Regions from separate parts of the Bifidobacterium sp. UTBIF-68 genome, predicted to be linked through region 2. Evidence: riboswitches for the same ligand, from Rfam matches in the RefSeq annotation. Region 2 holds a riboswitch; each other region holds the start of a gene.
The links. A riboswitch is a leader RNA that binds a small molecule or an ion and turns the genes downstream of it on or off. The one in region 2 is predicted to bind thiamine pyrophosphate.
Positions count from the first base shown of each region.

Region 1: it holds a riboswitch for thiamine pyrophosphate, as region 2 does, so the genes downstream of both, BW14_RS10905 (hydroxyethylthiazole kinase) here and thiS (sulfur carrier protein ThiS) in region 2, are expected to answer to the same signal.
Region 3: it holds a riboswitch for thiamine pyrophosphate, as region 2 does, so the genes downstream of both, BW14_RS06480 (solute carrier family 23 protein) here and thiS (sulfur carrier protein ThiS) in region 2, are expected to answer to the same signal.

Region 1 is NZ_JFAN01000043.1:15,378-22,208, reverse strand. It holds gene BW14_RS10925 (peptidoglycan-binding protein) at 1-892, opposite strand, end outside; gene BW14_RS10920 (hypothetical protein) at 1,067-1,837, shown strand; gene BW14_RS10915 (response regulator transcription factor) at 1,916-2,614, shown strand; gene BW14_RS10910 (HAMP domain-containing sensor histidine kinase) at 2,611-4,071, shown strand; TPP riboswitch at 4,079-4,184, shown strand; gene BW14_RS10905 (hydroxyethylthiazole kinase) at 4,176-5,111, shown strand; gene thiC (phosphomethylpyrimidine synthase ThiC) at 5,304-6,831, shown strand, end outside.
Region 2 is NZ_JFAN01000042.1:7,600-14,430, forward strand. It holds gene BW14_RS10680 (HD domain-containing protein) at 1-426, opposite strand, end outside; gene BW14_RS10685 (DsrE/DsrF/DrsH-like family protein) at 640-1,956, opposite strand; gene thiF (thiazole biosynthesis adenylyltransferase ThiF) at 2,043-2,852, opposite strand; gene BW14_RS10695 (thiazole synthase) at 3,037-3,906, opposite strand; gene thiS (sulfur carrier protein ThiS) at 3,989-4,183, opposite strand; TPP riboswitch at 4,369-4,470, opposite strand; gene argH (argininosuccinate lyase) at 4,549-6,030, opposite strand; gene BW14_RS10710 (DEAD/DEAH box helicase family protein) at 6,146-6,831, opposite strand, start outside.
Region 3 is NZ_JFAN01000020.1:19,940-26,770, reverse strand. It holds gene BW14_RS06490 (bacterial Ig-like domain-containing protein) at 1-4,258, shown strand, start outside; gene BW14_RS06485 (DUF4143 domain-containing protein) at 4,467-4,946, opposite strand; TPP riboswitch at 5,187-5,283, shown strand; partial or broken gene BW14_RS06480 (solute carrier family 23 protein) at 5,332-6,687, shown strand.

The DNA.
Region 1 (6,831 bases), on a different contig from region 2:
CCACGGGCGTGGCGAGCGCCACCGTGGCGTCCACACCCTGACTGAGATCGCCGCCCTGCTGCGCCCACTGGAAATCCCGCGAAGCCGTGACGCGCGCGCAGAATTCGGGGTCGTCGATCACCGTGGCGCCGGCCTTGAGCACACCCTGCTCGCCGAACACGGTGATCGTCTGGTCGGCGGCGTTGGGTGTGCCGTTCTTCACGGTGAGCGAGGTGATGGTACCGGAGATCTCAGCGATCGGCGAGGCGGTGGCTACCATCGTGCCGGTCGCCGCCTGCCATGAGGAGGCCGTGGCTCCGTCCTGCGGCAGCCAGATCACGTCCGCGAGCGGCAACACGCCGTCCGAACGGACGCCGAGATTGCCGAACAGGGCGACGACCGCCCAGTAGGTGAGGCTGGAATACTGGTCGGATTCGGGATTGGCGTTGTAGCCGAGCCGCGTCAGTTCAGCGTTGAGCGCACGCACGTCCTCGCCCATGTCGCCGGGCGCGAGATCGCGGTAGAGCGGGCTCGCGGTGGCAAGCGCCACGATGGGCCGGCCATCGACCTCCAGCGCAGCCGCACCGGAATGCAAGCCCCCGGCGGAATAGTCAGCGGTCACCGTGCCGGAGGTGTTGATGAGCACCTTGCGCGGCGCGGATACCGTGGGAACCACGGTGATCTGCCGTTTCGCGTCGTACTGCTGGGCGGCGACGGGCGCGCTGGTGATCTCGCCGGCGCGGGCCAGCACCGCCGGATGCCGGTCGGGCAGCAGGAACGCGCAGGCTCCCACGCTGATTGCCGCGGTCAGGATGACCGCTAGCAGCAGCCAAGTGACAGAGACGCGCCCACGCCGCCTGCCGCCGCCAAGTCCACTGCCGCCACCGTCGTTTCGGCTCGTTTGTCTCGCCATGATGAAGCCCCTTCCGGTTCGCCGTCCCGCCCGTCGTCTCTGCCATTTCGGGTACTGCCATGGTCCCACCGGCATGCTCGCAAAGTCAGGCGAAAGTCAGACACCGGCTTCCTAGAATGGGACATACGGATTGGATTGGCGGGGCGCGAATCGCCCGCAAACAAGGGGGTTTCGATGGCATGGTTGAACGGAAGGCCGCGCATCGCCGCGACCGTGATGCTGACGATGGCGCTGGCCTTGGGACTCGCGGGATGCGCGGTCCCGGGAATCTCCGGCGACGGGAAGCCAGGGACGTCGAACGCCGCCGGAACCGGTGATACGTCCGCACAGCAGGGCCCGGCGTCCACCTTGTATGAGGCGGACGAGAACGGACGTCTGGCAAGTTCACTGCCCGCATACATCGACGAGGTGCTCAACGATCCGTACGTGGACGACTACGAGCGTCCCATCCTCGAGCAGGCCAAGAAGGAGGGGCGAGTCTCCACCGCCGCGTATGAGAAGGTCTGGTCGGACTACAAGACCTGTATGATCGACCGCGGATTCAAGGAGCCGAAGCTCGAACGGTTCCCGAACGGCATGATGGACATCATGAGCCACATGCCTGGCACCGACGCGCAGGAGGAGGCCTGGAAGGACGCCTACGCCGATTGCTATCTGCGATTCGATCACGTGCAGCGGCTGTACGGGCAACAGCAGGGCAACCCGAATCTCTATGCGAATGTGGAGGAGGCGGTCGTCGACTGCATGAAACGCGAGGGTGTGGTGCCCGCGAGCTATACGGTCAAAGACTTCAATGACGGGCAGACCCTGCTCCAGACTGAGGGCTTTACAGACGCAAAGGACAAGCTCGGCTACGACTTCAACGACTCGCGCGTGCGCGGCTGCAAGGCGGCGCAGGGCTGGTCGTCAAGCAGCACCGACGACCCCGTGGAGTACATCTGGTAGAGGTCGGCATATCGGCAATCGGGGCAATCAGTGCGGGAAACCGGCACGGGGAATGACCGGATCGTGAGGCTGCGGGAGATGGCGGGGATACTGATCGTCGAGGACAACACTGGCATGGTCGCCTCGCTCGACGACGCGCTGCGGCATGAGGGGTACCGCACTTGGACGGCAGGGACCGGCGTCGAGGCGCTGGAGTTGCTCGCCGCGCACCGGGAGGACATCGACGTGGTGCTGCTCGACCGCGATCTGCCCGTCATGTCCGGCGACACGGTGATGACGACGATCCGTTCGATGGGCATCGACGTGAGCGTGCTCATGGTCACCGCCTCCGGCAGCCTCGAGGACCGCGTGGAGGGGCTGGACCTCGGCGCGGACGACTATCTGGCCAAGCCGTTCGCCTTCCGGGAGCTGTCGGCCCGCATCCGCGCGTTGCTGCGGCACGATTCGCGCCATCGCGGGCCTTTCGGCGGCGGCCCCGGTCCGGACTCCGGAACCGGACCCTCCCCGCTCATGATCGATTGCGAACGTCGGCTCGCGTACTGGCATGAGACCCCGCTGAACCTGACGGCCAAGGAATTCGCGGTGCTGTGGCATCTGGACGAGGCGGACGGCGGATGGGTCGGTCTCGACGAGCTCATCGCCGCCGTCTGGCCGGACGGCTCGGCCAGCACGGGCGCAGCGAAAACCGTCATCTACACGCTGCGGCAGAAAATCGAACACGCCGGCGGACGCGGGGCCATCGAATCGGCCCGCGGGAAAGGGTACCGGCTGCCATGAGCGAACATCACGGTCACGAGCATCGCGAGCGCCACCGCCTGCGTATGCGGTTGGTTCCCCGCACCTTCCGAGGCAAGATCGCGCTGGCCATCGGTCTGCTGGTAGCGGTGTTCCTAGGAATCGCGCTGGCGTTGCAGGCCATGTTCTTCAGCCGCATCTACGACCGGTCATCCTACCGGCTGTATCAGGTGGCACAAGGCTCCACGCTGCCTGCACCCGAGAACGGCGAGCTCTATGTATCGACCACCGGCTGCTATTACACCGATCACGCGGTAGGCTGCGGGCCGATGACGCCCGGCTCGATCATGGAGATCAGCGATGCGGACATGCGCAAGCCCCTGATGCAGAGCGCCATGTGGTTCTCGCTGGCGCTGTTCGCCGCGTTCGCCATACTGGCCATGATCATGGCGTGGCTCATCTCGCGGCGGCTGGCCGGACGCATCTCGTCGCTGGGGGCGCAGATGCAGCGGCTCGACCCTGCCGAACCGGGTGGGCGCGTGACGTTGGCGGGGTCCGATGAAGTTACCGATTTGGCCGGGGACGTGAACACCATGCTGGAACGTATCGAGCGCGCGGCGGCCACGCAACGGCAGTTCATCGCGAACGCGTCGCACGAGCTGCGCACGCCGATCGCGGTGATCGAGACCAGTCTGGACGCGCCGCTGAGTCAGGGCCGATTCCCCGATGATGTGGCGCCCGCGGTGCGGCGCGCACTCGACGCCGACCGGAACGCCGCTGATCTGGTGGAGGGGCTGTTGGCGCTGTCGCGCGTGCAGAACATGGCGTTGCATCACGGCGACGCGGAGCCGCCGGAGACGTCGCTCGGGGATGCGGCGGAACACGCGCTGGACGTCTCGTGGGATGCGATCGAGGCTCGTGGATTGAATGTGCGCACCGACATCGACCGGTCGGTGCGGGTGCGGGCGGACGAGACGATGCTCACGCTGCTGGTCGGCAATCTCGTGCGCAATGCGGTGGTGCATAACGTGGAATGTGGGGACATCACCGTCATCGTGCGTACGGTGGGCGGCGTAGTGGACGACGGCACGGTGAGTGGCGATACTGCGGACGGCAGCACGGGGGACGGCTACGCGGAGCTGTTGGTGGAGAACAGCACGGAAACGGGTGCCGATGGCGAGACCATCGGCGATACGACCGTCAGCGATGGGATCACCGGCGACAATGCCGCGCATGATTCCGGCGAATCCGGTGACCCCGGTGATTTCCCCGATGCCGGCCGGCTCTCCGATTCCAACGACTTGAACGACTTGCTCGTCCCCTTCCACCGGGGCGCGGCCTCACGGTTGGAGAACCGTCCTGGCAACGGATTGGGCCTGTCCATCGTCAAGGAAATCGCAGATTTATACCATGCCGAGCTGCGACTCGCTAGACCCGAAGCGGGCAGATTCGCCGTTTCTGTGCGATTTTGTAACAAATATGCCCATGTTGGGGCATAACGTCGGCAACGTAATGCAGGGGAACCCGTGGCGACACGGGTTGAGAATGGCCACGGCCTGACCCTTAGAACCTGTTGGTTAAGACCATCGTAGGGAGCAGTGATATGAGCGATGATTCGCACCCATCATGTTGCACCGGCGCACATGGTGTAGTAAATGATGCACATGTACACGACCATGACGACGAGTTCGCCTCGCTGCGCCACGACATCGCGCAGGCAGTACGGGATGTGAAGGCCAAGACGCCGCTGGCGCAGTCGTTCACGAACTTCGTGACCATCAATCTGGTGGCCAACGCGCAGCTCGCAGCCGGCGGCACGGCGGCCATGAGCTTCCTGCCGGACGATGTCATCGACACGGCCTCCATCTCCGGTGCCGATTACATCAACGTGGGCACGTTGCTGCCCTTCTATGCTGATGCGCTGCCGCAGATCGCGCGCGCCTTCCACAAGTCCGCCCACCCGTGGGTACTGGACCCGGTGGCGGCGGGCATCGGACGGACGCGCACCGAAATCCTGCGCGCCTTCCGCGCCACGCCGCCGACCATCGTGCGCGGCAACGCCTCCGAAATCATCGCGCTGGCCGACATGTGGGGGCTGAATCAGGCCAACGGCAACAATCCGGAAACCCGTCCCGCCGGCGTCGAATCGGTGGATGAGGTGGACGCCGCCGTCGAACCGGCGAAGCGACTGGCCCGGTTCCTCGCCGCCTCGGCTCCCGCCGGCAAGGCGGCCGTGGCCGTCTCGGGCGCGGTGGACCTCGTGACCGACGGCGAGCATGTCTACCGCTTGCCGGGAGGCAGCGCGCTGATGTCCAAGATCACCGGCGCCGGCTGCTCGTTGGGCGGTGTGACCGCCACGTATCTGGCCGTCGCCGAGCCGTTGACCGCAGCCCTTGCGGCAACCCTGCTGTACAACCGTGCTGGCGAGATCGCCGAGGCCAAGGCCGACGGACCGGGCTCGTTCCAAGTGCATCTGCTGGATGCGCTGTGGAATCTCACGCCCGAGCAGGTGGCGGCATCGGCGATTGTGGCGCAATGAACCGTGTGGTCTCGTACCTATTGTCTCTCCCTCAGTCTCGCTACGCGAGACAGCTCCCTCATCAGAGGGAGCCGAGAAACGTGAGATCGCGGAACGCCCAAGACTTCCTCATCAGAGGGAGCCGAGAAACGCCATTCTTCCCCGGATACACAACAAGACTTCCTTAATTAACCCAACACCAAGGAACACCAAATGAACAACGAATACCCATACGCCTCCATGCGCGACTCGTTCGACCTGTCCGCGTACTTCGTAGTCGGCCCTGAGGATTGCAAGGGCCGCCCGCTCACCGACGTGGTCGATCAGGCCCTGCGCGGCGGCGCGACCTTCATCCAACTGCGCGCCAAGAAGGCGGACGCCTCAGAACTGACCGCCATGGCCCAGGACATCGCGCAGATCATCGAGGACAACAACAAGTCCGACTCCGTGGCCTTCGTAATCGACGACCGCGCTGATGTGGTCTGGCAGGCCCGCCGCAAGGGCATCAAGGTGGACGGCGTGCACATCGGCCAGACCGACATGGAGCCGCGCGAGGCCCGCGCCCTGCTCGGCGACGAGGCGATCGTGGGTCTTTCCGCCGAGACCGAAAGCCTCGTCAAGCTCATCAACGAGCTGCCCGATGGCTGCATCGACTACATCGGCGCCGGCCCGCTGCACGTCTCCAAGACCAAGCCCGAGGCTTCGGTCGGCGGCAACGACGGTTCCGGCAAGACGCTTGACGACAAGCAGATCAACACCATCTGCGCGGCCTGCGACTTCCCAGTGGTCGTGGGTGGCGGTGTGACCGCGGCCGACATGGCCATGCTGGCGGGTACCAAGGCCGCCGGCTGGTTCGCCGTCTCCGCCATCGCCGGCGCCGATGACCCGGAGGCCGCCACCCGCGCGATGGTCGAGGGTTGGAAGGCCGTGCGCGGCGAGAAGAGGCACGGCTACGCCAAGCGCATCGTGACTCACACCCCGGCCGCCGACACGCAGGCCGCGCAGGAGGGCACCGCCCCGGCAGGTGCCGAGGCCACCGAGAAGAAGTTCACCAACGCCAAGGAGGCCAAGGCCGCGCAGAAGCTCGCCAAGCAGCAGCGCGTGGACATCGCCGCCCGCGGCTCCAAGCAGCGCGACAAGGCGCACATCCGCAAGACCAAGCCGGTGCATTTCGAAAACCAGTTCGGCTCTTACGACCTCGAGGTGCCGTACACCGAGATCAAGCTGTCCGACACCCCCGGCGTTGGCCCGAACCCGCCGTTCATCGACTACAACACCGAAGGCCCCAAGTGCGACCCGAAGGAGGGCCTGAAGCCCCTGCGCCTCGACTGGATCAAGGACCGCGGCGACGTCGAGGAATACGAGGGCCGCCGCCGCAACCTCGAGGACGACGGCAAGCGCGCCATCAAGCGTGGCCGCGCCACGAAGGAATGGCGTGGCCGCACGCACCAGCCGATGCGCGCCAAGGACCACCCGGTGACCCAGATGTGGTATGCCCGCCACGGCATCATAACCCCTGAAATGAAGTATGTGGCCGAGCGCGAGAACTGCAATGTGGAGCTCGTGCGTTCCGAGCTGGCGGCCGGCCGTGCGGTCATGCCATGCAACATCAACCACCCGGAAGCCGAGCCGATGATCATCGGATCCGCCTTCCTCACCAAGCTCAACGCCAACATGGGCAACTCGGCCGTCACCTCGTCCATCGACGAGGAGGTGGAGAAGCTCACCTGGGCCACCAAGT
Region 2 (6,831 bases):
GGTGACCAGATACCCTTCGATATAGCGCGGCGGAATCGGAGTCAATGGGAACATGTGCTTCTCAATGCTGTCCTTCTCGATGGCATTGAGCTTGAAATCCCTGAGCGCATTGACGAGCGCTGCATGACCGTGGGTGAACCCGTGCCAACGATGAGTGCCGTTGTCCCAATCATGCCAGTCGTAGAGGAAATAGTCATGGAGCAGGGCCGCCCGGATAAGCGAACGCAGGTCCACGTGATGCCACAGATGCGCACGGTCGGCCATCCATACCGCCAAACAGGCCACACGAATCGAATGAGCGAACGTGGTGACATTGCCATGCTGATAGCAGCATCGCTCTATGTCCATGTGCCTGTGCCCAATGATTTCGTGGCCATGCATGGCTACCAATTGCTGAATCTGCGTACGGGTGAGCAGATGTGACACGGTGTACGGTCCTCCCCATCGGAAATCAAGGTCTTATGCGATGACCGTGCAAAGCCATCGCATCGGGCCGGCGTGCGTGTCGATGTGCCGTCAGGCGCCGACTTCCGTGGCCGATTGTACGACGGAACCTTGCCCGCTCGCCTTCATACCTCGGGATGAGATGGCCAGGCCGCGCAAGCGAAGTTCATATGGACTTCGCCCGCACGGATGGTCTCACACGAACAGGCTCATATCGCTGGTCTCGCCGGAGCCGAGGAACGTGCTGACGCCGCCCAGTTCCACGCCGTCAATCAGCTCCTCCTTGCGGATGCCCATGATGTCCATGGACATCTGGCAGGCTACCAGCCGCACACCGTGCTCCTTGGCCTGACGCATGAGCTCCTCAAGGGATGCCACATTCTTGGACTTCATGATCCAACGAATCATAGCGGCACCAAGGCCGCCCATGTTCATGCGGCTCAGACCAAGCTTACGGGTGCCGCGCGGCATCATGAAACCAAACATGCGCTCGATGAGGTTCTTGTTCGTGCGCACGCGCTTGGGACGGCGCAGGATGTTGAGTCCCCAGAACGTGAAGAAGATGGTGACCTTGCGTCCCATCGCCGCAGCGCCGTTGGCCATGATGAACACCGCAATGGTCTTGTCCAGATCGCCGCTGAATACCACGAAGGTTTTGTCATGGAGCACGTCGCCGCCGGCGTCGGTGGATGCCGGAGCCGAGCTCGAGTTCGCACCGAAAGACCTCCCTGCAGGCTGTGTCGGGACGGCCGTTTTCTCAAGCTCGACATGGATGATGCCCTCGTCGTCCCGGCGAAGATCGATGAGACGGTTGCCGGTGCGTTCGGCCCATACGGCGATGTCCGAGCAGAAGGCGTCCTCGGTGGCCTCGGCCTTCAGGCGGGTGCCGATCGGCTGGTCGCGCAGGGCATCGGCCACGGCCACGATTGGTCCGGGGCATTTGAGCCCCTTGGCATCCACATGTAACAGCTGCGACGTTGCGGTACCGTTCGATGAGGTGCTGCCACCTTGAGTCTTGGATGAGACAGGCACGGTCAGCGTGACCGGCGCGACGGGCGGCATGACCGGCGCGGAACTGGAAGCGGCCGCAGAGGACGACGAATCAGAGACGGACTGACGCTTGGACTGGCCAACCTCGGACGAGTCGCCTTCGGACCGACCAACCTCGGACGGCCCGGCAGTGGCTTCCCGCAATGCCTCATACCCTCCATCGAGATTGACGGCATCATATCCACGGTCGGCCAAGATCTCGCATACCTGCGCACTCCAGTCTCCCACCCTGCAGAAGACGACCACCGGCTTGGATTTCGGAATGTCGCTCAGCGCATTGCCGATGTGTCCGATGTTCTCGAACGGGATGTTGATCGCTCCGGCAATCGGGTGCACCAGCACTTCATCCGGCTCGCGCAGATCCAGAAGCGTGACCGAGGATGTGTCGAGATGTGCGAATTCGTTCGCGTCGATGTGCCGGTAGTCGTCGGCATCATGATCGTGCTTCAAGGTGATGGTCATGGTTTTCCCTTCCAAAATGGCCTTTTCCGATGGCCGTGCGGACGAGCCTTCGTGGCCGTCCTGTTCGATGGTTCAGATGGTGCGGTTCAGATGGCGCATGCCGGCTGGACGTAGTTGGCCGGATCGAGCGTGGTGATGGTCGGATGGTCGCCGCATACCGGGCAATCCGGCACATGCGAGGGCAGCAGCACACGGCGGATGTTCATCGTCAGTGCATCGACGGTGAGCATGCGGCCCACCAGCGGCTCCCCCACGCCGACGATGAGTTTGGCGGCTTCGGTGGCTTCAAGGCTGCCGACCACGCCGACCACCGCGCCCAGCACACCGGCCTCCTTACAGGTCGGAATCTCACCCGCTGCGGGCATGTCGCGGAAAATGCAACGATAGCAAGGGCCTTCGCCTGGCACGACATCCATCACCTGACCGGCGAATCCGACCACGCCGGCGTGAATGAACGGCTTGCCGGACAGCACACAGGCGTCGTTGATGAGGAATTTCGCCGCGAAATTGTCCGTGGCGTCAATCACCAGATCATATGGGTCAATCAGCGATGCGATGTTGCTGGCGTCAACCAGTTCCTGATGGGTTTCAACCGTTACTTCCGGGTTGAGCTCACGGATGGCGGCTGCCGCCGACTCCACTTTGGGGGTGCCGACTGCGGCAGTGGTGTGGATGATCTGACGCTGGAGATTGCTCAGATCGACCACATCACCGTCCACGAGTCCGAGGCGTCCCACGCCTGCAGCCGCCAGATATAGGGCTGCTGGCGAGCCGAGTCCGCCCGCGCCGATGATGAGCACGCTGGCGGCAAGCAGCCTCTTCTGCCCCTTGACGCCCACACCCTTCAAAATGAGGTGACGAGAGTATCGTTCGAGCTGTTCGTCAGATAATGCCATGTTTTCTCCATAATCCTGACTCCCTCAAGCGAGGAAGCCCACACCTCGCCCCCAAGCGAGAGAAACTGCGACGCCAGGCCCCCGCTCGATTCCCCTCACTTGAGGGAACCGCGACGCCAGGCCCCTCACTCGGCTCCCCTCCTCTGGGGGGAGCCGGACGGACCGAAGGGAGTCATTCCCGATATCAGTGCAGATACCCCGTAGTCGGGCTGGACGGCACGGCCTGTCCTTCGGTCACCTTGCCGAGACCGGACAGGTAGGCTGCACGGCCGGCGTTGATGGCGTTCTTGAACGCCTCGGCCATCAGAGGGATGTTGCCCGCCGAGGCCACTGCGGTGTACGCCATGACGGCGTCCGCGCCCATCTCCATCGCGTCGCACGCCTGACTCGGACGACCGATGCCGGCGTCGATGATCACCGGCACATTGGCGTTGGCAATGATGATCTCGATGAAATCGCGCATACGCAGTCCCATATTGGAGCCGATGAGCGAACCGAGCGGCATGACCGCGGCAGCACCGGCCTCCTCGAGCTGGCGTGCGGCGATGGGGTCCGGGAACATGTACGGCATGACGACGAACCCTTCCTTGGCCAGCATTTCGGTGGCGCGAATGGTTTCGGCGTTGTCCGGCAGCAGGTATTTGGTCTCATGCTCGATTTCGACTTTGACGAAATCGGTGTGGCACACCTCGCGGGCGAGGCGCGCGATGCGCACGGCCTCCTCGGCGTTGCGCGCACCGGAGGTGTTCGGCAGCAATGTGATGCCTTCGGGGATGTAGTCGAGCACACTGTTCTCGGTGGTCTGGGCACGGCGCAATGCCATGGTGACGATCTGCGTGCCGGCGTGCTCGACGGTGGCCTTGATGAGGTTCAGGTCGTAACGGCCGGAGCCCAGAATGAACCGGGACTCGAATTCATGGCCGCCGAGATTGAGCGGTTTGTCTTCGACCGGCAGCATCGGCGCTGCGGTGCCGACCGGATTGACGACCTTGGGCTGCGGCGGCAACGGCGTAGCTTCGACGGATGCTTCGGTGACCGGATTGATATTGCTCATGATGTTCCCTTCATTGGATTGATGATGTTTCCGGCTCTCCCTGTCAGTGGAGGCCAATGGAGCCGACGGGTGAAGCGCGAAGTCAGCCACCCTGCACGAACTGCACGATCTCCATGACGCATTGGTCGTCGAGCATGGTTTCGGCGCGTTTCTCGCGTGGGATAATCTCGCCATTGAGTTCGATGGCCACACGCTCGGCGCGGAATCCATGCGTTTCGAGATAGTCGGCCACACTGACCGGCTGCTCGAGCTTGACCTGCTCTCCGTTGACCTGCATTGCGGTCCCCTTTCCGAATACTAAAAAAGGGTGCACGAAACGAACCGTACCGTAAGTGGTGCGCCCATTCATGAACCCTGTCATGCGACCGCCAGCCTGCTTTCGGCGCATTGGCTACGCCAACAGACAGCCTGTACGGCTTAGTTGTGTTCACGGAAACTGAAGACTGCTGCGGGCAACTTGGCAAACCGCTCAACAACGATTCCTTACGGCGGCATGACCCGCGTCAAGTTCCCCGGTCGAAGCTGGCGCTTCCTCTCAGCCTTTCGGCTCCCGTTCGTTACAGTTGCCCAGTGTAGAGGCCCTCTGTGACATATGAACAAATGAAAAAGCTCCCCTCTCGCGCGAGGGGAGCCGTATGGCACTCAGAACGTGCCGGGCACCTTGTAGGCGGAGCCGTCCGACGTGGAGGCCGGGAAGAGCTTGAGCTCCTCGACCTGCGCCTTGGCATCGGCAATCTGCTCGCGCACTCGACCGTAGGCGGTGCCTCCCTTGCCATTGCGGGAGTCCACAGAACCGTGGCTGGAGAGCACCTGACGCACGCCCGGGGCCTTATCGGCAGGCAGGAATGCGGCGAAGGTGTCGATGAAGTCCTCGTCGGTCAGGTCCCAGAGCTCCTGGCCGCGGCCTTCGGCGATCTTGACGCATGCGCCGGAGAGCTCGTGGGCATGGCGGAACGGCACGCCGTTCTTGACCAGCCATTCGGCGATGTCGGTGGCCAGTGCGAAGCCGGTGGGAGCCTCGGCTTCAAGACGGTCGGCGTCAAAGCGCATGGTGCGAACCATACCGGTGAAGGCGGGCAGCAGCACCTCCAGCGTGTCGACCTGATCGAACACGGCTTCCTTGTCTTCCTGCAGGTCGCGCGCGTATGCGGTCGGCAGGCCCTTCAACGTGGCCAGCAGACCGGTGAGATCGCCGATGAGACGGCCGGACTTGCCGCGGGCCAGCTCGGCGATGTCCGGGTTCTTCTTCTGCGGCATGATGGAGGAGCCTGTGGAATAGGCGTCATCGAGGCGCACGAACGCGAATTCCTGCGTGTTCCAGATGATGATCTCCTCAGAGAGACGGGAGATGTCCACGCCGGTCATGGCGGCGACGAACGCGAATTCGGCCACGAGGTCGCGCGCGGCGGTGCCGTCGATGGAGTTGTCGGTCACGCGGGAGAAGCCGAGCTCGCGGGCTACGGCCTCCGGGTCGAGGCCGAGCGTGTTGCCGGCGAGCGCGCCGGAGCCGTACGGGGAGGCGTTGATGCGCTTGTCCCAGTCGATGAGGCGCTGCACGTCGCGGATGAGAGGCCAGGCGTGGGCCATGAGCTGGTGGGCCAGCAGCACCGGCTGGGCGTGCTGCATGTGGGTGCGTCCGGGCATCACGGTACGGCCGGCCTTTTCGCTCTGTTCGATGAGCGCGTTGACGAGGTCGAGCAGGAGCCCTGCGATCACGCGGGAGTGGCGGCGCAACCACATGCGGATCAGGCAGGCAATCTGATCGTTGCGTGAGCGTCCGGCGCGAAGCTTGCCGCCGAGCTCGTCACCGGCGATGTCGATCAGGCCGCGTTCGAGCGCGGTGGCCTCGTCCTCATCGTCTTCGATGGGTGCGAAGGAGCCGTCGTCCACCCGGCGCTGCAGGGTGTCGAGCGCATCTTCCATGCGCTGAAGCTCGTCAGCGGTCAGAAGTCCGGCGCGGCCGAGCGCGCGGGCGTGGGCTCGCGAGCCGGCGATGTCATCGTCCGCGAGGCGCCAGTCGAACTGGGTGGACTTGGACAGGAGGGCCAGCTCGGGCGAGGGGCCGGAGGTGAAGCGGCCGCCCCACAGGGCGAGGTGTTCGGACTGCTGGTTGGATTCGGTCATGCGTTACTCCTTCGCGTTCCTGCGCGTCATGTGATATCCCGGGGGGGAATGCGCGTGCGTGCACGATGGCGCACTTCACATGCATTCATATGGTTTGCGACTGTCTGTCAGAGTATCAGCGTTGGGCTACATCACGCGGCGTATCGTCCGATTCCTCCTCGCCTTTCGCAATTCGCATCTTTTCAAGCGTTTCATCGACATCGAATCCACCTCCCAACACGAAACGCCTCAGCAGGTTTCGCACTGTCCGATTCGCTTTGGGCTGTGGAATAATCACACCCATCCATACTTCTAGCGTGGATTTCGATAACTTTTTGTCGATGGAGTCATACAAGGCATCAAGCCGTCCGAATTCGTTGATGTTCGCCTCAGTGATGAACTGGCCTATGAACTCCTCTACGAGAGAGCGCCGCACTCCGAAGTAGCCCACGAGCTTGTCTATCTGTCCGTCCTTCTCACGCCGCGCATAACGGGTGATGTAGCCACGCAATGTCATGCCGTCCTCGACGGTCACATCACCACGTTCCACGTCACGCAAGAACAGTTCCGCGAGTCGTTGTTCATCGGCCGAGAGCGTCGCGAACGAGCGGTGCAATTCCGTCGTCACCTTGGTCAATTCAGCGCTTTCTTCGCGCAACGCTTTGAGCCATTTGGTGAAGTTGGCATTCATGTAATCCGTGTCTATCAGCCCGGTATCGATGGCGGTCAGATACCCGTCCAGCTCATACGGAGCTTCGTCGTCATCCTTGCCGTCACCCGGCGCGTTGTCTCCTTCCGACTTGTCACCGAAGAGCTCCTTGT
Region 3 (6,831 bases), on a different contig from region 2:
TGCCACCGTCAACAACCTGTACGTGGGCGGCAAACAGGTGCAGTACACGAACATGGCCAAGTTCACCAAGAACGACTCCGTGGCCAACTTGGCCTACACCTACACCGACGCGGACGGCAAGACCCAGAGCGTCAAGCAGAACACCGTACCGACGTTCACCGCTCCCGAGTCCGACACCGTGACTGCCAAGAGCGATGAGAAGCTTAGCTTCGATGTCACGGTCTCCGACCCCGATGTGGAGAACGGCGACAATGTGAAGCTTACGGTCTCCGACCTGAGCGGGCTCAAGGGCGCGACGTTCGATGCCGCGACCGGCAAGTTCGAGTGGACCCCCACCGAAGAGCAGATCGGCGAATACCCGGTGACCTTCACCGCGGCCGACGCCGGCGCCCAGGCGGGCGACTACGACGCCACCACCAAGACCGTCACCGTCAAGGTGATCTCCTCCAAGTCCGAAGTCAAGTCCGTGGCCGCTTCTGGCGACGCCTACGTGGCGTCCTGGAAGTCAAACAAGAACAACGACTACAGCACCAACCCGGTCAAGAAGCAGACCGACGGCTACTTCGCCGTGCGCAACGCCGACGGCAAGGGCCTGTTGGGCGAGCAGAACAAGAGCACCAGCACCGGCGACGGCACTGATGTGAAGCTCGGTTTCGTGCAGTTCGATCTGAGCCAGTTCAACGGCAAGACGCCGTCGCTGGCGCAGCTGAAGCTCACGCTGATCGGCCGCCGCTATGACACCGCGAACCGTGCGGACGAGCAGATCACGGTGACCCCGGTCAACGCCGACAAGCGTCTTGACGGCACCGCGTTCGACGGCACGCTGTCCGGAATGACCTGGAACACCCGCCCGAACTTCGACGCTGCCGACGATGCGACCACCGCCTCCGCCGCGTTCGACAACAGCAACAACGAAGTCCGCAACGACGTGCCCGGTTCCGTGCTCGGCACCACGGTCACTGTTGACGTGACCAAGGCCGTGCAGGATGCGCTGGCAGCCGGCAAGACCACGCTCACGCTGGCCGTGGGTGGCAAATTCGCCAACGACGAGCTGTACTTCGTGAACACGAAGGGGGCCGCCGAAGGCCGTTATGGCGCCAAGGCCGATCAGGCCCCGACGCTCGACGTCACCCTGCCGCTCGACTCCGGCACCACCAAGCCGAACCCGCCGGCCACCGACGTGCCCACCACGGATCAGGTTCCGAACTACACCAAGTTCGAGGCCATCGCCGACCCGGGCACCAAGGACAAGAACTACTTCCAGCCGCTCTGGTACGCCAAGGACTCCGATGACGCCACCACCGGCAGCCACATTCAGGCCCACGGCGGCCAGGTCATCACCGTCCAGGAGAACGGCCAGACCGTCTACTACTGGTACGGCGAGGACCGTTCCTCCGGCTACTACAACTCCCACGGCGTGCACGTCTACCGCTCCACTGATGCCATGAACTGGGTAGACAAGGGCGTTGCGATGCGCTCCATCTACTACGATGGCGAGCTCACCGACGACAGCTACTTCACCGACCTGTACGGCCTGAAGGATGCGGACGGCAAGGTAAACGAGGCCAAGGCCAAGAAGCTCGCCTTCTACCTCAACACCAACACCGACGTGGACGGCGATGGCGTCAAGGACACCGCGAACGCGATCTTCGAGCGTCCGAAGGTGCTGTACAACGCCAAGACCAAGAAGTACGTGATGTGGTGGCACGCGGACGGCACCAAGACTGCGGGCTCGACCGCCAACTACGAGCGTTCGCTCGCCGCGGTGGCCGTATCCGACTCCCCCACCGGTCCGTTCAAGCTGACCGGCGCATACCGTCTGCCCAACCGCGAGGATTACAAGACCGGCCACAAGAACGCAGTACCTGGTGGCTCTCGCGACATGACCGTGTTCCAGGATGACGACGGCACCGCGTACCTCATCTACTCCTCGGAGGAGAACCGTACGCTGTACATCGCCAAGCTGAACGACGACTACACCAACGTGGTGAAGACCACGAAGGACACGTCGAAGGTGGCCGATGCGGACCTGCAGTACTCCGAATCCGGCGAGTATCCATACACGCTGGCTGACGGCGGCGAGGGCGCTCCGGTCGCCGGGCAGGACTTCGTGATCGTCAAGGATCGCGGCATGCTCGAGGCACCGGCCATGTTCAAGAACAACGGCAAGTACTACATCATCGCCTCCGGTGCCACCGGCTGGGCCCCGAACAAGCAGACGTACTACACGTCTGACTCGGTGTTCGGCGCATGGATTCGCGGCGTCCAGGCCGATGACCAGTACGAGAACACCGCGTTCGGCAGCCTGCCGGAGGGTGCCGATGGCCTTCTTTCCGTGGGCGACACCCGTGGTTCCACCTTCGGCTCGCAGACCGCGTCCGTGTTCCAGATCCAGCCTGGCAAGTTCATCTACATCGGTGACCGTTGGGACTCCGGCAAGTCCAACTCCACGTATGTCTGGCTGCCGATCTCCATCAACGCCACCACCGGTGCGCTGACCATGCAGAACCCCGCCACCCAGGATCCCGCCACGTATGGTGACGGCTGGGATGTGAGCTACTGGGATCAGTCCGCAGACAACCCGCTCAACCTCGCTTCGATTGAGGTCAACGGTGCTGCGGTGGCCGGATTCAACGGCGGAACCACCACTTACACGGTGGATACCGGTGCATGGGGCAAGGTGCCTACGGTCAAGGCCGTGGCCGCCGACCCCGAGCACACGACCGTGACCGTGGACGTCAACACCGCCCGCGCGATCGTGACCGTCGCCTCCAAGGATGACCCGGCCCAGACCCGCACCTACACCGTGCGCTTCACCGCATCGGCCGAGGGCGCGCAGCAGGTGGGCGAACCATGGAAGACCACCAGCTGGGGCAACGCCGGTACCTTCCTGCAGGGTGAGGCCACCGGTTCCTTCCGCATCACCGACGCCTCGAACAACGGTGCATGGACGAACAAGGACAACCTGTCCACCATCTACCAGCCGGCCAAGCTCGGTGTGGGCGACTCGATCGAGACGACCATCACCTCCTCCCAGCCCGGCAGCAACGAGGACCCGCGTGCGGGCATCATCGTGCGCAACGATCTGAGCGCGGCCGGCCAGGGCAAGGCCCACGGCTACGCGCTGCTGATCGCCAGCACCAAGGGTGCGTTCTTCCAGACGGATTCGAACAACAACGGATTCATCGACAAGGAACTCGACAAGGTGGCCGAAGCCGCCAGCTCCATCGACACTCCGGTGTCGTTCAAGCTGGTGCGTAACTCCGCCACCGAGCTGGAAGGCTTCTACAAGCTCGCCGGCTCCGCCGAGTGGAAGAGCCTCGGCACTGCCACTCTCGGTGAGGATGCGGCCGACAAGCTCGACGTGGGCATCTTCGCCACCTCGAACAATGCCAAGGGCGACTACACCGCCATCTTCGACGGCACTGCGGTGACTGCCAAGGGCGAGCCCGAGCCCTCGCAGCCGACTGTGACCGGCATTGAGGTGAGCGGTCCGGACGACGTCGAGTACACGGTCGGTGAGACGTTCTCGGACAAGGGTCTGACGGTCAAGAAGCTGATGTCCGACAACACCTCGGATGAGGTTGCCGCAGGCGACTACACCCTGTCCGCCGTGGACGCCTCCGGTGTTGTGGTCGATCTGTCCAAGCCGTTCGCGGCTGCGGGCAAGGTCACCGTGACCGTTGCGCTGAAGGACGATGCCACCAAGACCGCCGCTTTCGAGCTGACGGTCAAGGACAAGCCGGTCACGCCTCCTGCCGAGACGACGGTCGATGAGATCGCCGTGACCAAGCAGCCCGCGAAGACCGAGTACACGGTCGGCGACAAGTTCGACGCCTCCGGCCTCGAAGTGACCGCCAAGCTGTCCGATGGTGAGACCCGTGTGCTGGGCTCCGACGAGTACCTGCTCACCGGCTTCGATTCCTCCAAGGCTGCGGACGCTGTGACGGTGACCGTGACCTACACCGGCAAGGACGCGGGCAAGGATCTCAAGCCCGCCACCTTCACCGTGAAGGTCAAGGCGAAGGATGCCGGTTCCGACAATGGCGGCAACGGCAACCAGGGCAACCAGGGTGGCAATGGCAGCCAGAACCAAGGCAACCAGAACCAGTCCGACAAGAACAACAACAAGTCGGACGGCAAGGGTGACGGCAATCTGGTGAATACCGGTTCCGCTGTCGCCGGCGTGGCTGTCGCGATGCTGCTGCTGGCAGTGGCGGGCATCGCGCTGGCCGCCGTGCGCCGCAGTCGCCGGTAGCCGGTAGTCAGCACTCGGCAGTCGATTATCGATAATCGACTACCGAGTGTTCCCGGCAAACGTACGGCTGACAGCCGACCGGCTCGGTGCCGTACGGCACCATATTGCAGGTGCTATGTATGAGGCCGCCGTCCCTTTCCTTCAGGGACGGCGGCCTCGTCGTGTCATCTGGCTGATGCGCGTGTGCCGTTGGCGCCGGTGCGGCGTGTCATGGCCGCAATGTGGTGATGGGCGCGACGATTACTCCGTCCGGACGCGTGAAGCTGTAGGCTCCGGTACCGGTGAGCACCATGAGGAAGCTGGGCTCGGACATCTTGGAGGTATCCAGTCTTCCGGCCAGCTTCAACAGGTTCGAGGCACCCTCGTTGGTTAGTTTGTCTCCTCCGAGTTTGACCTCGATGAGACCATACCGTCCGTCACGCAAATGGACCACGGCATCGCATTCCAAACCGGTCTTGTCACGATAGTGGAACACCTGTCCGCCCAATGCGTCCGCATAGACGCGAAGATCGCGGATGCACATTCCTTCAAACAGTAGGCCGAAGGTCTCCAAGTCACGTAAAATGCCCTGAGGATTCACACCAAGGGCAGCCGCAGCGATGGACGGATCGACGAAATGCCGCGTATCCGCCGATCGAATGGCGGTTTTCGAACGAAGATTTGGATTCCATGCGGGCTTCGATGACATCCCGAAAGGCTCCATTTCCTTATTTGGACCGATTTCGTTTCCTTATTTGGACTGATTTTATTTCCTTATTTGGACCGTTTTCGTTTCCTTGTTTGGCTGACGGATTTGTAACAGAATTCGTTACACTTCCGTCAGCCGAGGTGGCAACCCCGTCAATCGACATGACAAACCCGTCAATCTGGCCCGGCGCGGGAATTTCCTTGACTCACAGCCGCTGTGTTTGCTACGGTGACCTCGAAACCGATTCGTAAGGGGCGCCTCTGGCTGAGACGGCATTCGCCGAACCCTTCGAACCTGTGAGCTCATACTCGCGTAGGGACTACGACGGTTGGACGCTTCCGTTCGACTCGAGAGCCGCGTGCGCATTGAGGGAGGAAGCAAGAGAGTGTCAATACGCAAGGAACTGACCGCCCAAAACGTCCTGCTGGGCTTCCAGCATGTGTTCGTCTCCAACGTCTGGCTCGACCCGGTGTTCGTGGCGGGCGCCATCGGCCTGCCGATCGCGTTGTCGTCGAACATGATCAACGCCATCTTCATCGTCTCCGGTCTGGTCACGCTGATCCAGGCCACCCGACTGGTGCGTCTGCCCGTGGTGCAGGGCCCGTCCGCCGCATTCGACGCCCTGATGATCGCGGCCGGCACCGCCGGCATGCTGGGCGCGGCCAGCTCGTCCATCCTCATCGCCTCGCTGGTATTCCTGGTACTGTGCCTGACCGGCGTCATCGAACGGATGCGGTTCCTGTTCTCCCCGCTGATCTCGGGTGTGGTCATCTTCATGGTGGGCGTATCCCTGTCCGGGTTCACGCTGAGCGAGTTCCTCGGCGGCGCTCCCGGCGACAAGACGTTCGCCGACCCCCGCATCCTCACCGTGTCCATCCTGACCACGGCGATCGTGCTGGTGCTGTCCCTGCTCGGCAAGGGATTGCTCAAATCGTTCTCCTTCCTGATCGCGCTCGTGGTGGGTACTGTGGTCGCCGCCGCGCTGGGCATGGTGGACTTCTCCCCCGTCGCATCAAAGGGCTGGCTTGGTCTGCCGACCTTCCTGCCTTACGGTCCGTTTACGTTCGATTGGAAGATCTTCGTACCGTTCTTCATCGCCTACATGGTCGCCGTGATGGAGGCGCTGGGCGTGTATCAGGCGGCTTCCGAGATTCAGGGCACCCCGCTTGAGCGCAAGCAGGTGCGCTACGGTCTGGCCGGCGAGGCGGCCGGTTCCGCCATCTCCTCGCTCATCGGCGGCTTCACGACCACCGCGTACCCGCAGAACGTGGGTCTGCTGAACCTGACCGGTGAAGGCAAGCTGCGCACGCGCACGCCTGTGGTCATCGCCGCAGTGCTACTACTGATCCTCGGCTTCGTGCCGAAGGCCGGCGCCCTGCTGTCTGTGATTCCCTCGGCTGTCGTCGGCGGCATCTTCCTGCCCGCTGCCGCCAGCCTGATTGTGACGGGCATCCGCACGCTGCGCAAGGTCGCCGACGACGAACGCCGTCAGATGGTGATCGGCATGTCCCTGCTGCTCGGCATCGCGCTGCCGAAGGCGCTCGCCGGGCTGACCGGTGGCGCGAGCGTGTTCTTCGGCAACAACATCATGGTCGGCGTATTCTGCGCGATCATCCTCAACGCGCTGTTCGTGGCGCTGCCGGATCTGGTGGCTCGGCATCGCACGCCGGATGCCGCTGAACCGGCAACGAACGTAGCGGAGGCTGCTGCGAACGGTGCGGATGCTTCTGGGAGCGTAGCGAATGCCACTGCGGACGTTGCGAGTGCTGCTGCGAACGGTGCTAAGGCCACTGTGAACGTAGCGAATGCTACTGTAGCCGCGCCATCCACAAATGTTGTGGATAACTCGAACGTCGCCAAGCGGGACTGAGTTCAGCGAACAATA